3 regions of the Bacillus sp. NPDC094064 genome follow, and region 1 is predicted to be linked to each of the others. Evidence: riboswitches for the same ligand, from Rfam matches in the RefSeq annotation. Region 1 holds a riboswitch; each other region holds the start of a gene.

What was found. Region 1 has a riboswitch for lysine ahead of ACQKNI_RS07455 (aspartate kinase). Riboswitches for the same ligand answer to the same signal wherever they lie in the genome.
Region 2: it holds a riboswitch for lysine, as region 1 does, so the genes downstream of both, lysA (diaminopimelate decarboxylase) here and ACQKNI_RS07455 (aspartate kinase) in region 1, are expected to answer to the same signal.
Region 3: it holds a riboswitch for lysine, as region 1 does, so the genes downstream of both, ACQKNI_RS02075 (amino acid permease) here and ACQKNI_RS07455 (aspartate kinase) in region 1, are expected to answer to the same signal.

Annotation. Positions count from the first base shown of each region.
Region 1 covers NZ_JBNNUI010000002.1:552,543-560,923, forward strand. The annotation lists gene asnA (aspartate--ammonia ligase) at 1-930, shown strand, start outside; gene ACQKNI_RS07455 (aspartate kinase) at 1,133-2,362, opposite strand; lysine riboswitch at 2,564-2,750, opposite strand; gene ACQKNI_RS07460 (DoxX-like family protein) at 2,942-3,850, shown strand; gene ACQKNI_RS07465 (DUF4166 domain-containing protein) at 3,854-4,465, shown strand; gene ACQKNI_RS07470 (YndJ family protein) at 4,471-6,096, shown strand; partial or broken gene ACQKNI_RS07475 (DNA mismatch repair protein MutT) at 6,125-6,289, opposite strand; gene ACQKNI_RS07480 (MFS transporter) at 6,657-7,919, shown strand; gene ACQKNI_RS07485 (hypothetical protein) at 7,945-8,223, shown strand; gene ACQKNI_RS07490 (hypothetical protein) at 8,233-8,381, opposite strand, start outside.
Region 2 covers NZ_JBNNUI010000002.1:229,859-238,239, forward strand. The annotation lists gene hisF (imidazole glycerol phosphate synthase subunit HisF) at 1-85, shown strand, start outside; gene hisI (phosphoribosyl-AMP cyclohydrolase) at 82-387, shown strand; gene hisE (phosphoribosyl-ATP diphosphatase) at 398-721, shown strand; gene ACQKNI_RS05795 (histidinol phosphate phosphatase domain-containing protein) at 734-1,753, shown strand; gene ACQKNI_RS05800 (DUF4025 domain-containing protein) at 1,822-2,007, shown strand; gene ACQKNI_RS05805 (NAD(P)-dependent oxidoreductase) at 2,156-3,127, shown strand; gene pssA (CDP-diacylglycerol--serine O-phosphatidyltransferase) at 3,218-3,919, opposite strand; gene ACQKNI_RS05815 (LTA synthase family protein) at 4,102-5,988, opposite strand; gene ACQKNI_RS05820 (DUF3888 domain-containing protein) at 6,243-6,638, shown strand; lysine riboswitch at 6,728-6,909, shown strand; gene lysA (diaminopimelate decarboxylase) at 7,090-8,381, shown strand, end outside.
Region 3 covers NZ_JBNNUI010000001.1:385,177-393,557, reverse strand. The annotation lists gene ACQKNI_RS02115 (DUF3892 domain-containing protein) at 1-14, opposite strand, end outside; gene ACQKNI_RS02110 (DUF2785 domain-containing protein) at 136-960, opposite strand; gene ACQKNI_RS02105 (hypothetical protein) at 1,089-1,760, opposite strand; gene ACQKNI_RS02100 (metallophosphoesterase family protein) at 1,934-2,677, opposite strand; partial or broken gene ACQKNI_RS02095 (aminoglycoside phosphotransferase family protein) at 2,691-2,804, opposite strand; gene ACQKNI_RS02090 (VOC family protein) at 2,792-3,589, opposite strand; gene ACQKNI_RS02085 (sulfite exporter TauE/SafE family protein) at 3,798-4,691, shown strand; gene ACQKNI_RS02080 (GNAT family N-acetyltransferase) at 4,712-5,173, opposite strand; lysine riboswitch at 5,495-5,687, shown strand; gene ACQKNI_RS02075 (amino acid permease) at 5,801-7,267, shown strand; gene ACQKNI_RS02070 (iron-sulfur cluster biosynthesis family protein) at 7,382-7,687, shown strand; gene ACQKNI_RS02065 (DNA alkylation repair protein) at 7,721-8,381, shown strand, end outside.

The DNA.
Region 1 (8,381 bases):
AAAACATTTTTCGAGGATCAATTAGCAAAACGCCTTGAACTATTCCGCGTATCTGCACCATTATTCGTAACGAAAAAATCAGGATTAAACGATCACTTAAACGGTGTAGAACGTCCAATTGAATTTGATATGCTGCATTCGGGAGAAGAATTAGAAATTGTTCATTCACTAGCGAAGTGGAAAAGATTTGCATTACATGAATACGGATATGAAGCTGGTGAAGGTTTATATACGAACATGAACGCGATTCGTCGTGATGAAGAACTTGATGCTACACATTCCATTTACGTTGACCAATGGGATTGGGAAAAAATCGTTCAAAAAGAATGGCGTACTGTCGATTACTTACAAAAAACAGTACAAACAATTTATGGAATATTCAAAGATTTAGAAGATCACTTATTTGAAAAGTATCCGTTCCTAGGAAAGTATTTACCAGAAGAAATCGTCTTCGTTACTTCTCAGGAGCTGGAAGATAAATATCCAGAATTAACACCGAAAGATCGTGAACATGCAATTGCGAAAGAACACGGTGCAGTCTTTATTATCGGAATTGGTGATGTACTTCGTTCAGGTGAAAAACATGACGGACGTGCAGCTGATTATGACGATTGGAAATTAAACGGTGACATTTTATTCTGGCACCCAGTACTACAAGCTTCATTCGAATTATCATCAATGGGAATTCGTGTTGATAGTAAATCACTTGATGAGCAATTAACGAAAACAGGTGATGACTTCAAACGTGAGTATGATTTCCATAAAGGGATATTAGAAGACGTACTACCATTAACAATTGGTGGTGGTATCGGACAATCAAGAATGTGCATGTATTTCCTACGTAAAGCACATATTGGTGAAGTTCAATCTTCTGTATGGCCTGACGATTTACGTGCAGCTTGTAAGAAAGAAAACATTCATCTGTTTTAATAGAAGTGAGAAGAGTCAGTAGTATTTCCTAGGAAAGAGTATGACGATTAATTTGAGTGTTTTATAATGATTTTTGGATGTCAATAATATGTTAAAAAGCTGTTTGTATAGAATCTTGAAATCTATGCAAACAGCTTTTTATTTATAAATAGGAAGGAAATAGATTTATATGACTTTTGTAAGTTGCAATAAAAATATTAAATTATACCATTTGTACTAAAGGCTCAATTTTCGCCATAAATGATTGATGCAGCGCCTCAACACCTGTAACTAAATGAAGGCGGTCAATAACGACAGATACTTTAATTTCTGATGTACTTACCATTTTAATATGAATATCTTCTTCTTTTAAAGTAGTGAACATATTTGCAGCGACACCTGGGTTAGATACCATACCAGATCCTACAATTGATACTTTTGCTAAATGATTTTCATGTTCTACTGACTCATAGTGAAGAGTTTCTTGATTTTGTTCCAACACTTCTAAAGTTTCTCTTAAATCATTAGAGTGAATGGAGAAGGAGAGATGAACAGTTCCTTCATTTGTAATACTTTGAATGATAATATCTACATTAATGTGTGCTGCTGCTAATGTAGAGAAAACTGTTGAAAGTGAGCCTTGTTCCAATCCTTTAATTGTGACACGTGTAATATTATCCTCAAATGCAATACCTTTAACGATTGATTGTTGTTCCATGTTACATTCTCCTTTTACAATTGTTCCGTTTTCTTGTTCCATACTTGAGCGGACTTCTAAAACGACATTATGATTTTTAGCAAATTCAACAGCACGCGGATGTAATACGCCAGCACCGAGGTTGGCAAGCTCTAACATTTCGTCATAAGAAATTTCATCTAATTTGTAAGCCGTTTTTACAACTCGTGGATCAGTCGTGTATACGCCTGTCACATCCGTATAAATATCACATTTTTTCGCTTTTAATGCCGCTGCTAATGCGACAGCGGTCGTATCAGAGCCACCACGTCCAAGCGTTGTGATTTCACTTTCTATACTCATACCTTGGAAACCAGCTACGATAACAATTGTGCCTTCAGCAAGATAAGACTGAATACGATCTGTATTAATGTCAGTAATCCGTGCACTACCATGTACAGATTCTGTCGTAATACCAGCTTGCCATCCTGTTAATGAAATGGCGTTATAGCCTTTTGTTTGTAATGCCATTGTTAATAATGAAATGGTCACTTGTTCTCCTGTAGATAGAAGCATGTCCATTTCACGTTTACTTGGGTTTTCCGTAACAGCGTTAGCAAGTGCTACTAGTTCATCCGTGCTTTTGCCCATTGCCGAAACGACAGAGACAACGCTATGTCCCCTTTCATATTCTTCAATAATTAAATTTGCTACATGTTGAATGCGTTCGACGCTTCCGACAGAAGTGCCACCAAATTTTTGTACAATCGTTTCCATTACGAATTCCTTCTTTCGTCCATTTTTAAGAATAGGTTAGGACATATGCAAATCCCAATATTCCTGTAGTTACCAGAGAGAAAAACAAAAAACACCATCTCAAATAAGTGAGGATGGTGCTGTTACAGGAAAAGGGAAACAGAAAACGGAGCTAATAAAAAAACCGCCAAAAAAGGAATATCATGAAAATGATATCTCTTTTTTGTAGATAGCTCTTCATACGTACATGTTTGTACATATGACAGTTCTGTTTCTATTCGAAAACAGCCCCAATTGATAAATGCAGAGAAGTTTATCAATTTCGGCAACACTTCCTTTCTTCTAATTTCATAGACATCTCTGTGTCTCCATTAGAATACTTATAAGTATTGCAACCTCTATCTCACGTTTTAGGCGAGAGTGTTTGATTTATAAAGTTGTGGGTAACATTTGTTTTATAATAATTTAAATTTTCCGGGGAATCAAGTGTTTTATGTATTTTTTTAAAATTCTTTCTATTTACGGGGGAGTTTGTGAAAAATGTAGCAAAATAAACTCATTGCATGTACATTAAAAATATAGTGCACTGGAGGTGGAAGAATGCAAAGGAAAAAACCTATTTATGTTTCGATAGAAATGGAAACAACGATAGAGAAATTATGGGAATATACGCAAGAACCAGACATACATACAGAGTGGGATGCTCGCTTTACTGAAATTTCGTATTTAGAGAAAAAAGAGGGAGAACCGCAGCAATTTTTGTATAAAACAAAGATCGGATTTGGACTTGAAATAGCTGGGGAAGGGGAATCGATAGGTGAGATTAGAAAAGAAACTGGAGAACGAATTTCGTCTTTGAAATTTTGGACAGACAATCAATTATCGCTTATACAAATGGGGCGTGGGTATTGGAAGTATACACCGAATAATGAATACATTCATTTTGAAACGCAATATGATTATGATACAAGATTTGGCCGTATAGGAAATGTAATAGATTCATATATTTTTCGCCCGTTATTAGGCTCTGCGACTGCTTGGAGTTTTGATGCTTTAAAATTATGGTTAGAAAAGGGACTTCATCCTAAGTTGCTAATTAGAAGAACAATGACATATTGGCTCGTTTGTTTTTTATTTTCTTTTGTATGGCTATATCAAGGGATTGTACCGAAAATAATCTTTACCCATCCAGAAGAAGTGAAAATGCTTTCGGTCATAATTGGTTCAACTGAAAATAGTATTTTTATTCTTAAAATAATTGGGCTGTTAGAAGTTATTTTTGGTGTCATATGGTTACTTCCATTTCCAAAACGAAATGTATTTATACTACATATTTTCATGTTAATAGCCTTAACGATAGCAGCAGGATGTACGAATATCACAAGTTTTACAGAGCCGTTTAATCCAATTACGTTAAATCTGCTTCTAATTGGAGTATCGATTGTCGGTTATATGAATAGCTTCGATTTGCCAAGTGCAAAAAATTGCAAGAGGACGAGAAAGGGATAGTGTATGGCTAATATTTATGAAAGACTATTAGGGGATTCTTATAAAAAACTTCATCCGAAATTGCAGAAACGCTATGAGATTACAGAAGAGAATAGTTTTATTGGGGAAGGAAAGATGGATGAAATTTATGGTGGTTCTTTTTTTGTGAAATTAATATTAAAAATTGCATCGAAGTTTCGAATGTTTTTCTCTGAACGAGGAAAAAAAGTGCCTTTTGTAATACATAATACTGCTGGACGAGATAAAGATGGAAAAGAAATTGTAAAGTGGAATCGCACGTTTTATTTTCATGATAAGGAAAGATATTTTAATGCGGTTATGCAGTTGGATGAAAACGAAAATGAAATTGTAGATTATTTTGGTGAACCACATTTACTCGTCTCTACATTGAATTTTCATATTGATGGGTTAGGGGCAATGCATATTTCTTCAAAGAAACAATGGCTTTATATGTTTGGAAGAAAAATCTCTTTACCGAAACTTTTATACGGAGAGGCAAAAATTGTTGAAAGTTATGATGACGAATTACAATGTTTTCGAATTTATGTTCAAGTACGAAATCCGTTAATTGGTTCGCTATTTTCATATAAGGGAACGTTTGTGGAAAGGAAATAAACGATATGAGAAATATAATATTTGGTCTTGCTTGTTATATTGTTTTTCTAATATGTGAGTGGCCCGATGTAAATCCTGTTGAAGCAATTATATTATTATCTATTTTGTTATTTATACCGATGTCTTTTTGTATTATTGATAAAAGAACACGAAATGGATCGTATTTATTATTTTATAAATCCGTATCGTTTTTATATCCGGTCGCAGCAATTAGTGCAATGTTAGCTTTTGTAACAAATCAATATTTCTTTGCGATAATTTGGTTTGTATATACGGGGATCGTTGCGTTATTTGGTATAAATAGATTACTAGAAAGAGGACGGAAGCCATTAGAAGAAACGGCTATCGATAGTGCGTTTATTTATTTGTTTTTAGGTGGTTTTTGGTTTTTTGCTTCAGTAGCAAACGTATCGATTATGCAGTTTAGTTCTGACATTGTTTTACTTACAGCTGCACACTTTCATTATTCGGTATTTCTATTGCCGTTATCAGCGGGTTTAATTGGGAGGGAGAGAGAAAAGAGAAGTAAAGTATATGATGCAATTATGTTTATTATAGTCATTTCACCGATGACAGTTGCGATTGGAATTACATACTCAAGGATATTTGAATTTTTTGCAGTGTTCCTATATTTATGTGCTATTTATGGTTATGGGATTTATGTTTGGCGCACGAAATTTAATGCTATCAGCGCAAAGATTCTTTTAATCATTTCGTCTAGTACGCTCATGGTCACAATTATGTTCTCACTCATATATTCATATGGGAATTTGAAACAAGTAATGACGATTACAATTGTACAAATGGTTTGGGTTCACGGTGTTGTAAATGGGATTGGAGTAGCGCTACCGGCATTTGTTGGTTGGATGATGGAAAAGAGTGCTCCCAATTATAAATACTATGGAAAACCAATGAGTCGGTTAAGAGGAAGTGTAACAATTGGTGAGACGTTTTTACATAGTAGGAATTTAGTAGATAGTAAGGAATACAAAGGTTTAGTTGATAAAATGAATGACTTTCATAGTGAGGCATTTGACACAGCGAAGATTCCTTTAAGCATTATTCGTTTTTATGAAAATACAACAGCGTATAAGTTACAATCGCATATTAAATGGACTCGTTGGTTCCGCCCATTTGCATTTTGTTATGAGAAAATGAGTAAACGTGTTGGACAAATACATTTAGGAATGGGTGGCAAGTGGGAAACAATGTACGGTTCTATCCTTGGTGTAATCGATGAGAAAGACGGAAGAGAAAACGTAAGAGCTTGGCTAAGAAAAAATGAAGCAGGGAAGTCTATTTTTTTAGCTTTGTATTCAATGCATACCCATAAGAACGATACATATATGAATATCGCATTACCTTTACCATATTCGAATATGACGGGGATTTTAAAATTACGCAATGATAATAATGAGTTAATCATTACTAGTAAGCTAAGAGAAAATGGTAAGGGCGATGAGGGGATTTATTTACATACTCGTTTCTTTACAATCCGTTTACCGTTAGCAGAGACGTTTATTATTAAAGAGGGAAATGGTCAAATGCTAACAGCTCACCATAAAATGTGGATATTTGGAGTTAAGTTTTTAGAAATTGATTATGAGATTAAGAAAATAGAGGAAAAGTAAGAAAAGCTTGGAGAGATTCCGAGCTTTTTTACGTGTGGGCAATTGTCATAGCGACTTGTTTATCTAAATCTTTGTCCCAAACACGTTTAATTTCAAACGTACCTTTTTCAAAAAGTAATGGGGATCTTTCTTTAAACCAACCTTGCATAGGAAGATTTAGTGCTGTATTGATTGGCACCCATACTAATTCACCGATACGATAAACTTAACTAAATCTATACAATTCAATTAAATTTACACAAGTTAGTGCTTCATCGTGTTCTCGCAACCCCGAAGGGACGAGGGGTATAACATTCCACACGAGGCAGTATCGTTACCTCCTATTAACAAGCATTTATTTTACAAGTAAAACTTCATTGTTACGCTAGATCATACACATTGTATAGAGTTGGTGCTCGATGTTATGTGAATTTGGAGGCATAATGATGTATTCTCCTTTATATTTTTTTTTGATAATTTTACCATAGCATAATGGTTTCTTATATAATTGAAAATGTAATATTGGTAATTTTCCGTTATTATGTATGGATTCTATAGTCATTTGGAAAGAGGAGAGGGAAATGCAAGGAGAAATACAAAGAGAGAAAGGTTTAGGGTATGTTGGCAAATTACTGTTGCCAGTTAAAGTGTCACGGCATTTTAAATTTTTGTGGATTGGACAATTGCTTTCAACTTTAGGGAGTTCTATAACGATGGTTATTTTGCCAGTCGTTGTTTACTCATTAACTGGTTCAACGGTTGTAATGGGGATGACTATGGCAATGTACATGCTACCTAATATTCTTGCTTTACCGTTTGCAGGGTTAGTTGTAGATCGAATTGACCGGGTAAAATTAATGTTATTTACAGATATAATCCGCGCTATATTAATGCTATTACTTGCATCGCTTATATTTATGGATTTGCTAACGATTACCCTTTTATATGTCCTTGTTGCTTTATACGGACTTATGGAAGGAATATTCCAGCCGGCGTATTCAGCTGTAAGAGCAAAAGTGTTTGTACCAGAAATTCGTAATGCGGCTAATGCACTCACGCAAATGAGTAATCAAGGCATACGATTAATCGGACCGGCACTTGGTGGATTAATCGTATCAGTTGCATCTGCTGGGATAGGGTTTGGACTAGATGCAGCAACGTATTTATTATCATTTTTCTGTTTATTATTTTTAAAAGAAATTAAGTTTAAGAAAGTAAACTCGATTGAAAGGAGTAAGATCGATTATAAAAAAGAGTTTATGGAAGGGGTTTTAGTTTTAAAAAGTCATCCGTGGCTGTGGATTACAATTTTAGTGTTTTCTTTCGTAAACATTTGTTATGCCGGCATTATCGTCGTATTAATTCCATGGTTGTTTAATGTTCACCATCATTTTGAAGCTTACGTATATGGACTAGGCATGGCAGCTTCTGGTGTTGGTGCTGTAATCGCCGCACTAATATTTGGCGGGAGGGAACGATGGCATAAAAGAGGATTACTTGCCTATGGAGGTGTTTTAATTAGTGGTATCGCTCTACCAATTATGCCGTTCATTTCTTGGCCACCTGCTTTAATATTCTTAATGGCAATCGAAGGATTCGGTATGATGATATTTGGACTTATTTGGGAAACGAGTTTACAAGAACTTGTTCCAGAAGAAACATTTGGAAGAGTAGCAAGCCTTGATATGTTAGGTTCTTTCGCTTTATTGCCATTAGGATACGTAGTTGTTGGTTGGCTAGCGAATGTAATAGGTGGCGAGATAACGATTGTATTGCTAGCAATTTTAGTGATTATTACAATAGGTATGGCATTGTCTGTGCGGAGTATTCGTCGATTTGATTGATGATAGGGGAAAGGGGACAGCGTATATGACGATAGAAAATTTGAAAGATATAGTAGTAAGGCAACTAGAAAGCAAATACACTTTGCAAGAAAAGGTTTTTGAAGCAAAAAATTTCACGGTCTATATCGCTACTCATATAGAAAATAATATAGTATATAATCGATTATTATTAATAAAGCATTTTTATAATAAAAAGCCTTCTGTACATATTTGGCACAAGCAAATTAGTACGGAAGCAACTGAACTGGAAATTACAAAAGAAGTGACAGAAGCGATCCAATCAGGTTTCATAAATGAAGGCTAAGTTCAGAACTTAGTCTTCATTAAATACAAATGTTTGTTTCATCTTTTTATCCTCATTTACCGGATGACCGTTGTAAGAGAAATTATTTTCTTCCCAAGTAATGACGACTTTGAAATTATGGCTGTTAAAGTCTAATGGGAATACTATGTAGTCAAAGT
Region 2 (8,381 bases), 320 kb from region 1:
GGCATCCATCTTTCACTATGGTGAGGAAACTGTACAGAGTGTAAAGAGAAAGTTAAAAGAAGCTAACGTTGAGGTGCGGCTATGAAACCTAACTTTTCAAAAGGATTACTACCAGCAGTTGTAATCGAAGAAGATACGAAAGAAGTTTTAATGCTAGCTTATATGAATGAAGAAGCGTATGAAAAAACACTAAAAACGAAAAAAACGTGGTTTTATTCCCGTTCGAGACAATCGTTATGGAATAAAGGAGGTACATCCGGAAACGTCCAATATGTTCAATCCTTGTATTTAGACTGTGATCAAGATTCAATCGTTGTTGTCGTAAAGCAAGTAGGACCTGCTTGTCATACGGGAGAGAAAACGTGTTTTCATTACAAAATTATATAGGGGGATACATATGGAAAATGTCTTTAAGTTATTGTACGAAACAATTGAGGAACGAAAAGAAAATCCACTTCCTGAATCTTATACAAATTATTTATTCTCAAAAGGAGAAGATAAAATTTTAAAGAAAATTGGAGAGGAATGTGCGGAAGTAATCATCGCATCTAAAAATAACGATAAAGAAGAACTAGTAAAAGAAATGGTCGATGTGTTGTATCACTGTTTTGTTCTATTAGCTGAAAAAAATATTGCACTGGAAGATGTCATACGAGAAGTGAAAGAAAGAAATGGAAAGCTTTCGAGAGTAGGAGATCGAAAAGAAATAGATACATTATAAGGGGGAATACATATGAAAGTGGATTATCACCTTCATTTAGAAGAAGGACCGTATTCAATAGGGTGGCTTGCTAAAATAAATGAAGCAATGGAATATTATGAGCCGCTTCCAGAAGAAAGGCATTCTATCGATTGGCTTATGAAAACACAAGAGCGTTTGCAAAGACGTGTGAAGGAAGGGCCATTTACAGCCAAGTGGATCGATTTATATTTAGAAGAAGCGTTGCAAAAAGGTATAAAAGAAGTTGGGATTGTTGATCATTTATATCGTTTTCATGAGGCGAAAGGATATTATGAAAAATATGTAGATATTAGTGATTCGAAGCTTGGTCGTTTACAGAAGGAATGGTTGGACCAAGTAAGAGTCGTTTCACTATACGATTTTACAAAGGCGATTGAAGAGGCGAAAGAACGTTGGAGTAAAAGGGGCGTCACGCTTAAACTTGGAATTGAAGCGGATTATTTTATTGGTTGTGAAGAAGAGCTGAAAAAATTATTAGCGCTAGGAGATTTTGATTATGTAATTGGTTCTGTTCATTTTTTAAACGGCTGGGGGTTCGATAATCCAGATACGAAGGAGTATTTTGAGGAACACGATTTACATGCATTATATGATACGTTTTTCAAAACTGTTGAGCGTGCGGTTCGTTCTGAGCTATTTGATATTATAGCTCATCTTGATAACATAAAAGTATTTAATTACAGGTTGGATGAGAATGAACAGCTTTCTTATTATAAGAAAATTGCTCGTGCGCTAGTAGAAACAAATACTGCAACAGAAATAAATGCAGGACTGTACTATCGCTATCCAGTTCGTGAAATGTGTCCAAGTCCGCTCTATCTACAAGTATTAGCTAAACAGGGAGTTCCTATTACGATTTCTTCGGATGCACATTATCCGAATGATTTAGGGAAATACGTAAAAGAAAATGTGCAAACATTACGAGCTCATGGCATCTCTCATATCGCAACATTTACGAAACGAGCAAGGGTAATGAGACCGCTTGAAGAAGAAATGACAATTTCAAAATGAAATGCAATTTTTTGATGAAAACCTTTCTTTTTGTTCAAAATAAGAAAGAACAAAAAGGAGGGTAAAAAATGGCGAAACAACAAAATAAACAAAATGTACAAGGGATAGAGCAACAAGCTTACACTTCTGAAACGAATGCTACATCTCAATCATCTCAATCATCTCAATCGGTTATTGAGGAGCAAATTAGTGATACAGTTGCAGAAGGAACAATTGATGTGAAACTTGGAAAAGAATCACAAGAAAAAGCGTAAAAAGAGGGGAGAGTCACATCTCCTCTTTTCTTATGGATAAAAAAGTGTCGATTTTCAAAACTATAATCAAATTCCTTGGTTTTTATATGTGGATTTCTTACAATAAAAGATAAGAGATGTCTTATTTTTTATAGAAGAGGTGTTAGTAGTGGCAAAAATATTAGTAGCAGGTAAAATTCCAAAAATTGGATTAGAACTATTAAAAGATCACGATGTAGAAATGTATGATAAAGAGGAGTTAATTTCTTTAGATGAATTAACAGAGCGTGTACAAGATAAAGATGCATTGTTAAGTTTACTTTCTACAAAGGTGCCGAAAGAAGTTATTGATGCAGCACCTCATTTAAAGATTGTTGCAAACTATGGTGCTGGTTATGACAATATTGATTATACGTATGCGGGCGAAAAAGGAATTGTAGTATCGAATACACCGAAAGTATCAACTGAAGCGACAGCAGAATTAACATTTGCACTTCTTTTAGCAGCGGCACGTAGAATTCCTGAAGGAGATACGTTATGTCGTACAATTGGATTTAACGGATGGGCACCGTTATTTTTCTTAGGCCGAGAAGTACATGGTAAAACAATTGGAATTATTGGTCTTGGAGAAATCGGGAAGGCAGTTGCAAAACGTGCGAAGGCATTTGGAATGGATGTTTTATATACAGGGCCAAATCGTAAGCCTGAAGCTGAGAACGAACTAGGAGCAACGTATGTAACATTAGAAGAATTATTACAAACAGCAGACTTTATTACAATTAATTGTGCGTATAATCCGAAATTACATCATATGATTGATGAAGAGCAGTTTAATATGATGAAGAAAACAGCATATATTGTAAATGTTTCACGTGGTCCAATTATGAATGAAGCGGCACTTGCTCATGCATTGAAAACGAATGAAATTGAAGGGGCAGCTCTTGATGTGTTTGAGTTTGAACCGAAAATTACAGAAGAACTAAAAGGATTAAAGAATGTTGTGCTTGCTCCTCATGTAGGAAATGCAACATTTGAAACGCGTGATGCGATGGCTGAAATGGCTGTAAGAAATATTTTGGCTGTATTGAACGGGGAAGAAGCAGTAACACCTGTCAATCAAAACGTATTCGTTACAAAATAAAGTGAAACTTTAATGAGAGAGGGGCCATCCCTCTTTCATTATTAGCTCACACCAATTGGGATAAAAATAAACCTTCCGAAAGCGGAAGGTTTATTTTTCTTTATTCGCTTTTTTAGATGGTCTTTGTCTAAGAAATTGAGATAGCATATACAAAATATACAGTGGAATGGCAATGAATAAGAAAACAGAAAAATTACCAAAGCCTGTTTGATACATTGTGATAATGCTTCCAACTAAAAATAGTGTAATAATGATGCTATATCGTGGAATTGGTACATCCTTTAAACTTGGGATACGAATGCGGCTTACCATTAAAAATGCGAACGTTACAAATACTGTAATAAGAACGATTTTTGGAATGGTATTTGAAAATAATGTTAGGAAAGCGACAAGCCCTCCAGCTGCAGTAATCGGAACTCCAGTGAAATATTTCATAGAAGTAGAAGATGGTGTTACATTAAATCGTGCTAAGCGATATGCTCCGAACAGTGGGAATAGTCCCGCTATGTATAGTCCAATGATTCCATAGTTGGAAAAAGATGTGTAATACATTAAAACAGCAGGTGCTGCACCAAATGTTACCACATCAGCAAGCGAGTCAAGCTCTTTTCCCATTTGTGAATCCACACGTAATAAACGAGCAACACGACCATCAAGACTATCTAACATCATCCCGATAAGTACTAAAATAGCAGCTGATTTATAATATCCTAAAGATGCATAGCCGATTGATAAAAATCCGCTATATAAATTTCCGAGCGTAAATAAGTTTGGAATAGCTGCTCTATACAAAATCTGATCCCTTGCTTTCTGTAATAAATTCTTAATTAGTGTATGAAAGTTTACTTATTTTATCATACCATAAATTTATTACTCATACGAAAGAAATTCCCAATTTGTGAAAGATTTCGTAGAAGAATAATTCGAAAAATACGTAAAAAAAGGAAGCAACTTCTATGAAGTTGCTTCCTGAACTATTCAAATTTCGTTGTCATCGTTCCAGTGTTTAATCGATTATTAGGATCAAAACGTAATAAATCTCCATAGATGAGTTTATCGGAAAGTTTTAATTCTGTTTTTGCTTTTTCAATATAAGGCTGACAAAGTGTTAAATCAGTTTCTGCCCCCGTATTTCTTCTGTAGCACATGTTTTTTGTGTAAACATAATCTTCCGAGACGAAGCTACCATCACGCATGATCATAAGAGGGTCTTTTTCTTTAATGAATAAATCAGTTCCAAATTCTACGGATTGATTTGTTTTAATACCAAGTAAATGAAGAAGAGTTGGTTTAATATCAATTTGACCGGATACTTTAGAAATGACTTTTCCTTCTTGACCAGGCACATGAATAATGAGAGGGACGCGTTGTAATTGCATAGAATCAAACGGTGTAATTGCGTCTTTCCCAAGGAACTGAGCCATAGCTGCGTTATGGTTTTCGGAAATACCGTAATGATCACCATAAATGACAATAACAGAATTGTCGTACAGTCCTTCTGCTTTCAATTGATTAATAAATAATTTAAGAGCTTCATCTGTGTAACGAACAGTTGGGAAGTAGCGGTTTAAAACGTCGCTTTCTGAATTAAATTCATCAACATATTGATCTTCCGGATTTAGAAGAAACGGAAAATGGTTTGTTAAAGTAATGAATTTTGTATAGAACGGCTGCGGTAAAGATTTTAGTTTTGGAATAGATTGCTCAAAGAACTCTTTATCTTTTAATCCCCAGCCGACAGACATTTGTTCTGTGCCTACGTAATCATTTAAATTAAAGTAACGATCATATCCAAGCGCAGGATACATTACATCACGATTCCAAAACGATTTATCGTTTGAATGGAAGACAGCAGAAGAATATCCGTATTTCTTCAATTGTTCTGGTGTAGCTGTATATTCATTTGTTGCATGAGTAAAGAATACAGAACCACGATCTAACGGATAAAGTGAATTTTCAACGATAAATTCAGCATCAGAAGTTTTACCTTGTCCAGTTTGATGATAGAAGTTATCGAAATAAAAACTATCTTTAATAAAGTCATTTAAAAATGGTGTAATCTCTTTTCCATTTATTTTTTTATTAATAACAAAACTTTGTGTAGATTCCATTGAAATTAAAATTACATTTTTACCTTTTGCAGCTCCAAATAAGTTTTTATCAGCTTGCTTATCTTTTGCGTCTGTATAGTTTTTAATTTCAGAGAATCCGTCTCCGCTTGCAAATACACGTTCAGCCGAAGATTTAGATTGAAGTGTAATATCAAATAGGTGATATGTGTATAAACCTAAATTTTTCACGACAGTTTGACGGTCAAATGAGCGTGAGAACATTTGTGGTTTATAAATAACGGAAACAACAATTTGCAGTGCTAATAATGCTGTTACACCACTAAAGAAAGTTCGCTTCTCAGAGCGGGAAAGTGGTGTTCTATCACAAAATGACGGGTATTTACGCGAAATAAACATTAAAATAATTGCATCTGCAAATAAAAGTAATGTTTTATACGTAAAGAGCTCTTTTATACTCGTCCCTAAGTCAGCCATATTATTCGTTTGGAATAAAACTGGGAACGTAACAAAATCGTTATAAAACCCATAAAACATTGCGTTTCCAAATAAAATAAATGACAGTATAAAACTGATGCCAATTATAATTCGGTTTCGATATTTAGATGCAAGTAAAGCAAAACCGAAAAATAAAAGTAGCGATGCTAGTGGATTAATAAAAAGCATAAATTCTTCAAAGAAGTTATCAATTTTAATATCAAATGCTAGCTTGTACACAATATATGTTTTAATCCATAATAAAACGACTGCAATGAGTGCAAATCGCAGTTTTGGAAATAAACGTTGCAGCATAATATACTCCTCTCCTAAAAAGCATGACAGTTCTTGTGAGCCTATTGAATTAGCGCCTCACTTTATATATACGAACAGTCCTTTGTTATTATGATTATTATACTATGAGTATCATTATACGAAAATAAAAGGGAGTTGTGGACTTTTTTATAATAATTGAGTAGAAAAAGAGTGGTGGGAGACAATAAAATGGAGTTTCTTTGTATGATAATGATCGTGCGCAGAAAGAATCACGTAATAATACGGAGGTTATAATGCGAAAATTATTATATTGTATAGCATGCAGTAGTTGTATCCTTTTTGCTTCACCGAGTGTTTCAATAGCTCAATATGATGCCCCTCTTATGGAAGATGCACTTTATTCTGTTTTATTTCCAAAAATAAATAAAGCAATTGAAAAACAATATGGGAGCTTGAAACCTTATCAATGTCCTAAAATTATTAGTTTAAAAAAAGTGTATAGTGGTGCATATTTATTTCAAGCGAGTATCGAAGTGACGAAGTATGAGCGAATTGGTGGGAAAATTGCTCCACCATTTGAAAAAGTAACAATTACATTTAATAACGATGAAGGCGAATGGGAAGTAACAAAGATTATAGTAAAGCGCTTACCAAATGACACGGAATTAAACTGCAAAAAAACAATATAAAAAATTGTTTGACAAATAAAATGGTCCTTTGGTATTGTTAATAGCAACAATTAGATGTTTGAAAATTAAATAGACTTACCTCATCTACTCTCAAAGGTAGAGGCCGCGATAGGAAAGAGTAAGCTATGGGAGATTTAGTGGAATCTGTGATCATAGGTTGAAAGGGACTATTGCCGAAATATAAGAATGACCACCTTATTCATATATTGGGACTACATTGAATAAATGTAGTACTGTCATAAGATTTATTTTATGGAGAGCTATTTGGAGATGTTGATGCGGTTTCTTATTTTGAGAAGATAACACCTTGTTTATTTTTTCAATATATATTTTTCCTAATAAGAAACGCGTGTGAACATTGTTCCGCGCGTTTTTTGTCTATCTAAAAGCGTGCTGCAATGAATAGAAGATTGGGGTTATGAGTTTTAGAGGAAATAAGGGAGGAATTCAAATGTATTTACACGGCACAAGCCGAATTAATGGGCAAGGACACTTAGAAATTGGAGGGTGCGATACGACGCAGCTAGCAAAACAATACGGAACACCACTTTATGTATACGATGAAGAGTCTATTCGAGGGAAATGTCGTGCATTTCATCGTGCTTTTCAAGAAAGTGGTTTCTCTTATCAAGTAGCATATGCAAGCAAGGCGTTCTTGTGCATGGAGATGTGCCGAGTAGCTCGTGAAGAGAATATGTCATTAGATGTTGTTTCAGGGGGAGAGTTGTATACGGCGCTCCAAGCAGGGTTTCCGGCATCACGCATTCATTTTCACGGAAATAATAAAACAGAAGAAGAAATGATTATGGCTCTTCAGGCGAATATTGGTTGTTTTGTAGTAGATAATTTCTTGGAATTAGAAATTTTACATGATTTAGCAGTGCAATATGGGAAATTTGTGAACATATTAATCCGTGTAACGCCTGGAGTAGAGGCGCACACACATGAATATATTACAACAGGCCAAGAGGATTCAAAATTTGGATTTGGTGTTTCAAATGGTCAAGCGATGCAGGCGATAGATCTTGCTTTACAAAAATCAAATTATAATGTGTTAGGTATTCATTCGCATATCGGATCACAAATATTTGAAACAGCTGGTTTTGTTCGAGCAATTGAAGTTCTACGCCATTTTTTAGAAGAAGTGAGAGAGCAAACAAACTATGTAGTAAAAGTGTTAAACGTAGGAGGAGGATTCGGAATACGCTACACAGATTCGGATACGCCATTAACACTTGAGACATATGTGCGAGCTGTAACGAGTGCAGTGAGAGAACAATTTACAGTCTGTAACTATCCATTGCCAGAAATTTGGGTTGAACCAGGCCGCAGTATTGTAGGTGATGCGGGAACGACACTTTATACAGTCGGATCTGTGAAAGATATTCCTGGTATAAGGAAATATGTTGCAGTAGATGGTGGAATGACAGATAATTTAAGACCGGCCTTATATAACGCTCGTTATGAAGCGATGTTAGCGAATCGAGGAAATGATGAGAACGAGGAAGTTGTTTCGATTGCAGGGAAATGCTGTGAGAGTGGAGATATGTTAATTTGGGATATTACTCTACCGAAAGTTGCTTCTGCTGATTTACTAGCAATTTCTTGTACAGGGGCATACGGGTACTCAATGGCGAATAATTATAATCGGATTCGTAGACCAGCTGTCGTCTTCGCGAAAGGTGGTACATCACAAATTGTTGTAGAGCGCGAAACATATGAAAATATTATTGGGAACGATCG
Region 3 (8,381 bases), on a different contig from region 1:
TCTTTTTTGTCCATTAAACTCACCTCCAACACATTTTATTAGTATGGTTGGGAGGTGCTGGTTTTATGTACTTTAACATAATGTATTTTCATTTATTATAAGTATTGAATCATATATTCTAATCCGAAGACTTTTTTAATACCTACGCAAATCCTTCAAAGTCTCCAATATATCATCTGTAAAGGCTGTACTGCCCTCTGTCTCTAAAACTCTAAAATATAAACTTCTTAAGAAAGCTCTAATATTTTGTACTAAAATATCATACTGGGGGTGCGGGATGTCTTCAACAATAGCTATACTATGTAACCAGTTGCTCCACTCTTCTTCAGTTAAAAGGTTTTGGTTACGTAACGACATAATTGGCGTTACTAATCTCTCATCCTCAAAGTGTATGTATACGTAGTCATTTAAACGAACCTTTTGACGAACAGCAGCTAGTATTGCATATGAAAATTCACGATTTTGTATTGTACGAGCTAAAGCATCTAGCGCATCAGCAGCATGTGCTGTAGAATGTGCCCAGCCTTTTCCTTCTACGTAACCTCTTACATCTTCTTCTAAATAGACATATTCTAGCACTTGTTCTGCCACACTGTACAGTTGTTCTTCAGATAACAACGGTTCTCTTTCATGCACAGATAAAATAAGTGGCGGGATTAAAACAGAGAATGCACGTTTGAAAACAGAGTCTGTTCCCTTTTCTCCAATTTTATAAAATAAATAATCCGGGCTAATTGCTTGTAACATTAATCCTCGTAATTCTTTTTGTCTAAACACATCATTTGTAATCCACTGATGAAGCGTACTATATATCAAATCATCTCGTAATTCAGCATCAGGTGATCCGATATAATCTAGCATCCACTGTGCATATGGATATGCATCTACGTCTTCTGGTACAGCATAATTGTTATTTTTAATTTGTTGTAGTTCTTCTTTTAATTCTAGTACTTCATTCATTATATCCCCGTCCCCTTTTTACGTTTTGTAATTGCCTTATCCCCTGTTCTTCACTTCATAAAATTAATTTCATTATACAAGAATTATAACAACAAATATAAGGCTATACATATATTTCTGATTATGTATTACGTTCTTTCATGAAATATAACTCCTGGATTTCCTAAATCACTATTCTGAAATACAATATCCGCACACCCTATCGGATTATGCTCGTCTATATACATTTTACAAGCCGCATGATACCTGTTTAAAAACATCTTCTCTGCTTTTTCAAAGCTTCCAAAAGCTTCAGTCTCCCGCTTCGAACCACGTTTCCTCGCAATCTCAAAATCTGTATCTACAAAAATTTTGTAATCAAATAAATGCTCAATGTCTTTTTTCAATAGAAATGTTCCATCTACTATTAATACCATATTTTTCTGGGCTACTAGCGGTTCATTATGAACAAGGATATCCGTTATTAAGTTATGAGAAATCGTTTCATACTGTAAATTCCCATTAGGTCCTAAAGGCATTAATAACCTTTCTTTAAAAGCTGTATAATCGTGTGCATCTTCATAATATCCTCTAGCAGATTCTTTACCTTGCGTATAGCGAATCACTCTCGGGTTATGAAAATCGTCAATACTTGCGCGTGTTACTGGTACTCCTTGCTTTTTTACTTCTTCCGCTAGTTCGTTTGCAAATGTTGTCTTTCCTGAAGCTGTAATACCACTTATTCCCACTCTTATTGGATGGGTTAAGTTTAATTTTAAAATATGATCTACAATTTTTTTTATGTGGTTTTTACGGTTCATGATATTTCCTCCTACAATAAGTTTACATAATATAATTATGAGTAAGAATTTATGTCACTATTTGTCGGTAAGTCGATATCCTATGTCGAATCGTCGATATACCGAAAAAATCGTTGATATATTTTTAGTTACGAAAGATATATTTGAAAAATCGTTGATATATTATTATTCGCTTACTTCCCCTTAAACCCTCGATACAAAGCAGTCCGTAACTCCTGTTTATATTCTTCAATTTCCGGCATATCGAGTTCTTCTGCTAGTCTGATAGCCAATTCAATATCATACGGTACTCGTACGAGTTGGATGGAAAAACTCGTTGCTTCTTTTTCATTGCAAGTTCCTTCAAAAATTAAATAGGATGCTTGTGTAATTTCAAGAGAATTTCCTACACTACCAGCATTACATAACGTTTTCCCTCTGAAATTTTGAACAAATGCTTGGTGAACGTCACCGTAACAAACGACATCTGGTTGTCTTTCTCCTTCTATATTTTCCGTCAAATCACTATTTTCGAACATACTAATACGCTCTTCTCTTGTAGCATGTGGTTGAATTCTTTCGTATAAACTTCTCGGTGATGCGTGGAACATACGAATGAGTTTCCCGCTCATATAAAACTCGATTGAAAATGGTAAACTTCTTAAATACTCATTTTGTTCTTCTGATAGTTGTTTTTGATGCCATTTTAACGCTTCAAATTCAGTCGGTTTTGTTATAAAATCATCCCAGTTTCCCATTACGACTACTTCACATTCTTTACGAATAATTTCAATTACTTCGCTTGAATGAGGGCCTTTTCCGACTAAATCTCCAAGACAAATAATGCGCTCGATTCCTCTTAATTTAATATCTTGTAGCACAGATTCTAAAGCTGGAATATTACCATGTATATCTGAAATTACTGCTATTTTATCCATATGAATTCCTCCGTTATTTATTGTTTATTATATCTACATGTTGTGATTGATACCATTCTGGAATATAGGATGAAAAATGATTATGATCTTCTAAAATTCGATTTACTCTCTCTTTCAATATATGTACAAACTACCTAACACTTCATGCTCTCGTTTATTTTCCCCTTTAAACTCCACTGCAAAAGGATATTCGCCTTGATTCTTCAAGCATTCTAGTACTAATCCTTCCCCAATTGGTGCACAAAACTGTACATGAATGTCACCAAATGATACGCTTTGACACTCTGCATTCCATTCTTCATTTTTCACGATCCGGCTTGCCGTTAGCCCCATTACTTCTTTCCATTTTCGCACCGTTTCTCGAACGTTTTTCACCGCGTAATGAATCGTTTCAATTTGTTGTACTTTGTTTTTATGCTCAGTGATCGTCCCTATTTTCTGTAAATCGCTTCTTCTTTCTTCATCTGTTTCATTCCACTGTATAAAGAAAGGTAGTTTTGGTCCGGTCTCTTCTTGCTTTACAAATAACATTTTCCATTCTAAAAGACGGCCATCTTTTCTCATACGTTTCCCTTCAAATGGTCCAATCGTTTGTATGCCATGCTTTCTGAACTTAACTGCTAATTCTTCAATTGCACCTGTTCGAATTGCGATTTGTAGCATTCCTTCTCCAGCTTGTAATTTCACGACCGTTTCCTGCACTAATGGATTTTCTGCTTCTTTCGCTTTTTCTTCATGCTGGACTGCTAAAAACTCTATATATGATAAGTCAAAATAACATAAACTATTCCAAGTACCCCAAGTCGTATGTTGTCCACCTAATGCAGTATGAAATCCACGCTCCTGCATTTGTTTTGCTGCTTCCTCCGGTGTGCCATGCACTGCATGAACGAGATGATCAAATGCTAACATTGTCTTTCTCCCCTTTCTCTCCATCCTTTTATTGTATATTTTATTTTTCTTTCATTCAATTCAAAAAACTTTAAAACCTAGTTGATTTATACGATTAATGTGTATTATAATAAAACAAATCTAATTATTGCTGATTGGAAAAACCAAAGGCACTTTTCTCATATGGGAAAAGTGCCTTTTTCATTTATTTATTACAGGGGGAATATTTATGCAGAAATTAATTGTATTTGCTATTATTGGGTTTTTCGCTCAATTGATTGATGGAGCACTCGGAATGGCGTATGGGGTAACCTCTACTTCTCTATTATTAATGTTTGGTATCGCACCGGCTGTAGCTTCCGCTTCTGTTCACTTAGCTGAAGTCGTTACAACTGCCGCTTCTGGTGCATCTCACATTAAATTTGGAAACGTGGATAAATATACCGTTTCCAGGCTTACGTTACCAGGAGCAATTGGTGCATTTATTGGGGCATGTTTTTTAAGTAATTTACCTGGCAATGTGATTAAACCGTACATTTCAATATTTTTATTCACTTTAGGGGTTTATATTTTATTACGATTTCTTATTCAAAAACAAATTGTCGCTTCAAAAAAACGTATGTCTGCCAAACAACTTGTACCGCTCGGTTTATTCGCTGGATTCGTCGATTCAACTGGCGGTGGTGGCTGGGGTCCAATTACGACACCTGTGCTACTTGCAAGAGGAAATGAAGCTAGAAAAGTGATTGGCTCTGTAGATACGAGTGAATTTCCTGTTTCGCTCGCTGCAACAATCGGCTTCTTCATCTCACTTGGCTGGGAACAAGTAAGCTGGGTTTGGGTATTCTCCTTAATGCTTGGCGGTATTGTTGCAGCTCCAATTGCAGCATGGTTAGTACGCATCGTTCCATCTCATTTACTTGGCGTATTAGTTGGTGGTCTTATTATTTTTACGAATATACGTACACTACTTACAACATTTAAAGTGGATCCAACTATTATTTCACTTTCTTACGTGGCAGTTGGTCTTGTCGTTATTATATCTATTTTTATTGCTGTCCGTAATCATTCGAAACATTCGACAATTGGATACCCGACAGATCAAAAACAAATACTACCTTAATTACAAAAATACCGCCCGATTTATTTCGAGCGGTATTTTTCTATTTTCCAATTGATCATCGTTTCTGTAGCTTCTACTCTCTTCATATGTAATTTTTCTAATACACGGATTGAACCATAATTATCTTGAAGTGTCTCTGCAATAACCGTTTCTACTTCTCCTGTCTGAAAAGCCCACTTTATTAATTCAGCTACAGATTCTGTAGCATATCCTTTATTCCAATATTTCTCAATAAAACCGTAACCAATTTCTACTGTACCATTCTCGCTTGGTTTCCCTTTAAAACCTATATCCCCTAGTACGATGTCATCTTCTTTTCGAATGACATACCATGCGCCCCAAGGTAATAAAGCCGCATCTTCTTTTACATGTTCTACATGGCCTATAATATGCGGACCACTGTTATACCCTTGTTTTTCAGCAACACGAAACATCTCTTCTGTACATGGTACTATATAGAGCCTTTCCGTTTCTAATTTCATAATGATTTCCCCTTTTCCTTTAAACGTTTATCTCATTATAACAAAAAATATGACCACATTATGAATGTCGAATTATATTTTCCGAATTTTCTTTTAATTTTAAAGGGTTTTTCATCATTTTTTGCGAAACATTTGTATAACAATTTCTTTCTTTATTTTTTGTTACATAACAGTAGGTTCGGGTGGAGTTTTGCAAACGTTTCCTAAACAATAACCGATATTTTTTGACTTTTCCTAACAAAATCCCTTGCAATATATTCAGAAAGTGATTACAATTGCGATATATTAAAAATCTTAGCAATATATAAATCCTCATCAGTCCGATGAGGTAGAGGTTGCGACTTTTAAAAGTAAAATGGACGAGACACAGAGAATGTCACCGACTCCGTTTGAAAGGAAAAGTTGCCGAAGTTTATATTTCTTCTCTGGAACTATAAGCTGGGGCTGTCTCCGAAAGGAACAGAACTGTCACGTTTACAAAATTACCGTGTAAACGTGGGGTGCTATCTTAACGGAAGGGTATGATGGGGTGGTTATTTGTGAAACGTTCCGCCAAATTCCTTTGGCGGTTTTTTGTACTTTTCTCCCCCCGCTCCTTCCTATCTTACAAGAAAAGGAGTGTTGAACATGAATAGCGCAACGAATCAAACTACCTCTAAAACGCAAACTACACAAGGAAAAGGTGAATTAAAACGTAGTTTAAAATCAAGACACCTTACGATGATTTCTCTCGGTGGTACAATTGGTACCGGACTATTTCTTGCCAGCGGTGGTGTTATCCATACAGCTGGACCTGGTGGTGCATTAGTTGCATACGCCGCAATTGGTATTATGGTTTATTTCTTAATGACAAGCTTAGCAGAACTCGCAGCATACATGCCTGTAACTGGATCTTTCAGCACGTATGCAACAAAATTTGTTGATCCATCACTTGGTTTCGCACTAGGATGGAACTATTGGTATAACTGGGCAATTACGATAGCGGCTGAACTCGCAGCTGTATCGTTAATTATGAAATTTTGGTTTCCAGATACACCTTCACTCGTTTGGAGTGGCCTTTGTTTAGCTATTATTTTCCTTTTAAACTACTTATCTGTTAAAGGGTTTGGTGAATCTGAATATTGGTTCGCACTTATTAAAGTAGTTACGATTATTATCTTTTTAATTGTCGGTTTTATGATGATTTTCGGCATTATGGGCGGCGAATCTGTTGGCTTTAAAAACTTCACTGTTGCAGATGCACCATTTAACGGCGGCATTATGGCAATTATCGGTGTATTTATGGCAGCTGGTTTCTCCTTCCAAGGTACTGAATTACTTGGGGTAGCTGCTGGTGAAACGTCTGATCCAGAACGCAATATTCCGAAAGCAATTCGTTCGATCTTTTGGCGTATTCTTTTATTCTATATCCTTGCGATTCTCGTTATCGGTTTATTAATTCCTTACACAACTGAAAGCCTTGCTGCAAGTGATGTTACAGTAAGTCCATTTACACTTATTTTTGAAAAAGCGGGCGTTGCCTTTGCTGCTTCTGTTATGAACGCTGTTATTTTAACTGCCGTACTATCTGCTGGTAACTCTGGTATGTATGCATCAACTCGTATGCTTTGGGATTTAGCTCGCCAAGGCAAAGCACCGAAGTTCTTAGGGAAATTGGATAGCCGCGGCGTACCTGTTAACGCATTAATCGTAACATCAATTGTTGGTAGTGTCGCTTTCATCGCTTCTTTATTCGGTGACGGCGTTGTATACATTTGGTTATTAAACGCATCTGGAATGTCTGGCTTTATCGCATGGGTTGGGATTGCAATTAGTCATTATCGTTTCCGTAAAGCATATATCGCACAAGGAAAAGATTTAAAAGACTTACCATATAGAGCAAAATGGTTCCCGTTCGGTCCAATCTTCGCATTTGCACTTTGTGTCATCGTCATTTTAGGACAAAACTATGGCGCATTTATGGGAGAATCTATCGATTGGAACGGTGTATTCGTTTCTTACATCGGTTTACCACTTTTCTTAGTACTATGGTTAGGATATAAATTTACGAAGAAAACAAAAGTGATTCCACTTGATAAATGTGAACTAAAATAAAAGTGCAACGAGCAAACAAATTTGTTTGCTCGTTTTTTATTGCAATGCTTCTCCCTTCCCTATTGCTCCTGTTTTTGCAATAATAAAGGAAATATACATAAAGGTTGGGATACTATGAACATTCGTATTACTGATGAAGCAAAAGCAGCTATACATAGATTAGAACGTGAAGATAAAAAGATCATTCGCATTAGAGGGACAATGACAAACTCTTGTAGCATTTTCGTTGATGTGGATTTAATTTGGGATACTTATCATGCCGATGATATTGTATATGAAGATGCTGATTTCATCGTACAAATGGATTCATTCACGAAAGACTATACTGGTGATACAGTGAAACTGGATTATAAGACGACAGGTTTTAGTATTACAACGCCTAGTGAAACTTTGGTTTATGGGTTGTCGATTAAAAAATAAAATTTGTTTTCAACTGACCACTGAGGTGAAAATATGGGTAAATATGTTCCGTTAAAATTTTTATTTAATGAAGAATTAGCAGAAAAAATGGCTGATTCTATTTGTAAACATGATCCTAATTTCTCTAAAAAAACCTTTGTAGCTTCCGTAACATGTAAAGTTGAAAATTTAGAATTAAAGCAACGTATTGAAGTAATCGCAGATGAATTACACACTACATTACAAAAAGATTTCAGTGAAGCAATACATATATTACTGAAAATATTGGGACCAGAAAATACAACAGAAGTAGGCACATTTACAAACGGATATATGTATATGCCTATTGCAAAATACGTTGAAAAATACGGGCTTAACGATTTTGAATCCTCATTCAATGCTATGTATGAAATAACAAAAAGGAATACTGCTGAATATGCCATTCGGCCTTTTCTTGAAACATATCATGAAGACACACTAAACATATTACAAAAGTGGATTCATGACGACAACAGCCACATTAGAAGATTAGTTTCTGAAGGTACTAGACCAAGACTTCCTTGGGCTAAAAAAATGGGAGCTCTGAAAGGTGATTTTAAGAACAATTTAAAACTTCTTGAACCATTAATGAATGACCCTTCTAAATATGTTCAAAAATCTGTAGCCAATCATATTAATGATATTACGAAAGAAAATAAAGAGCTCGTTTTTCAAT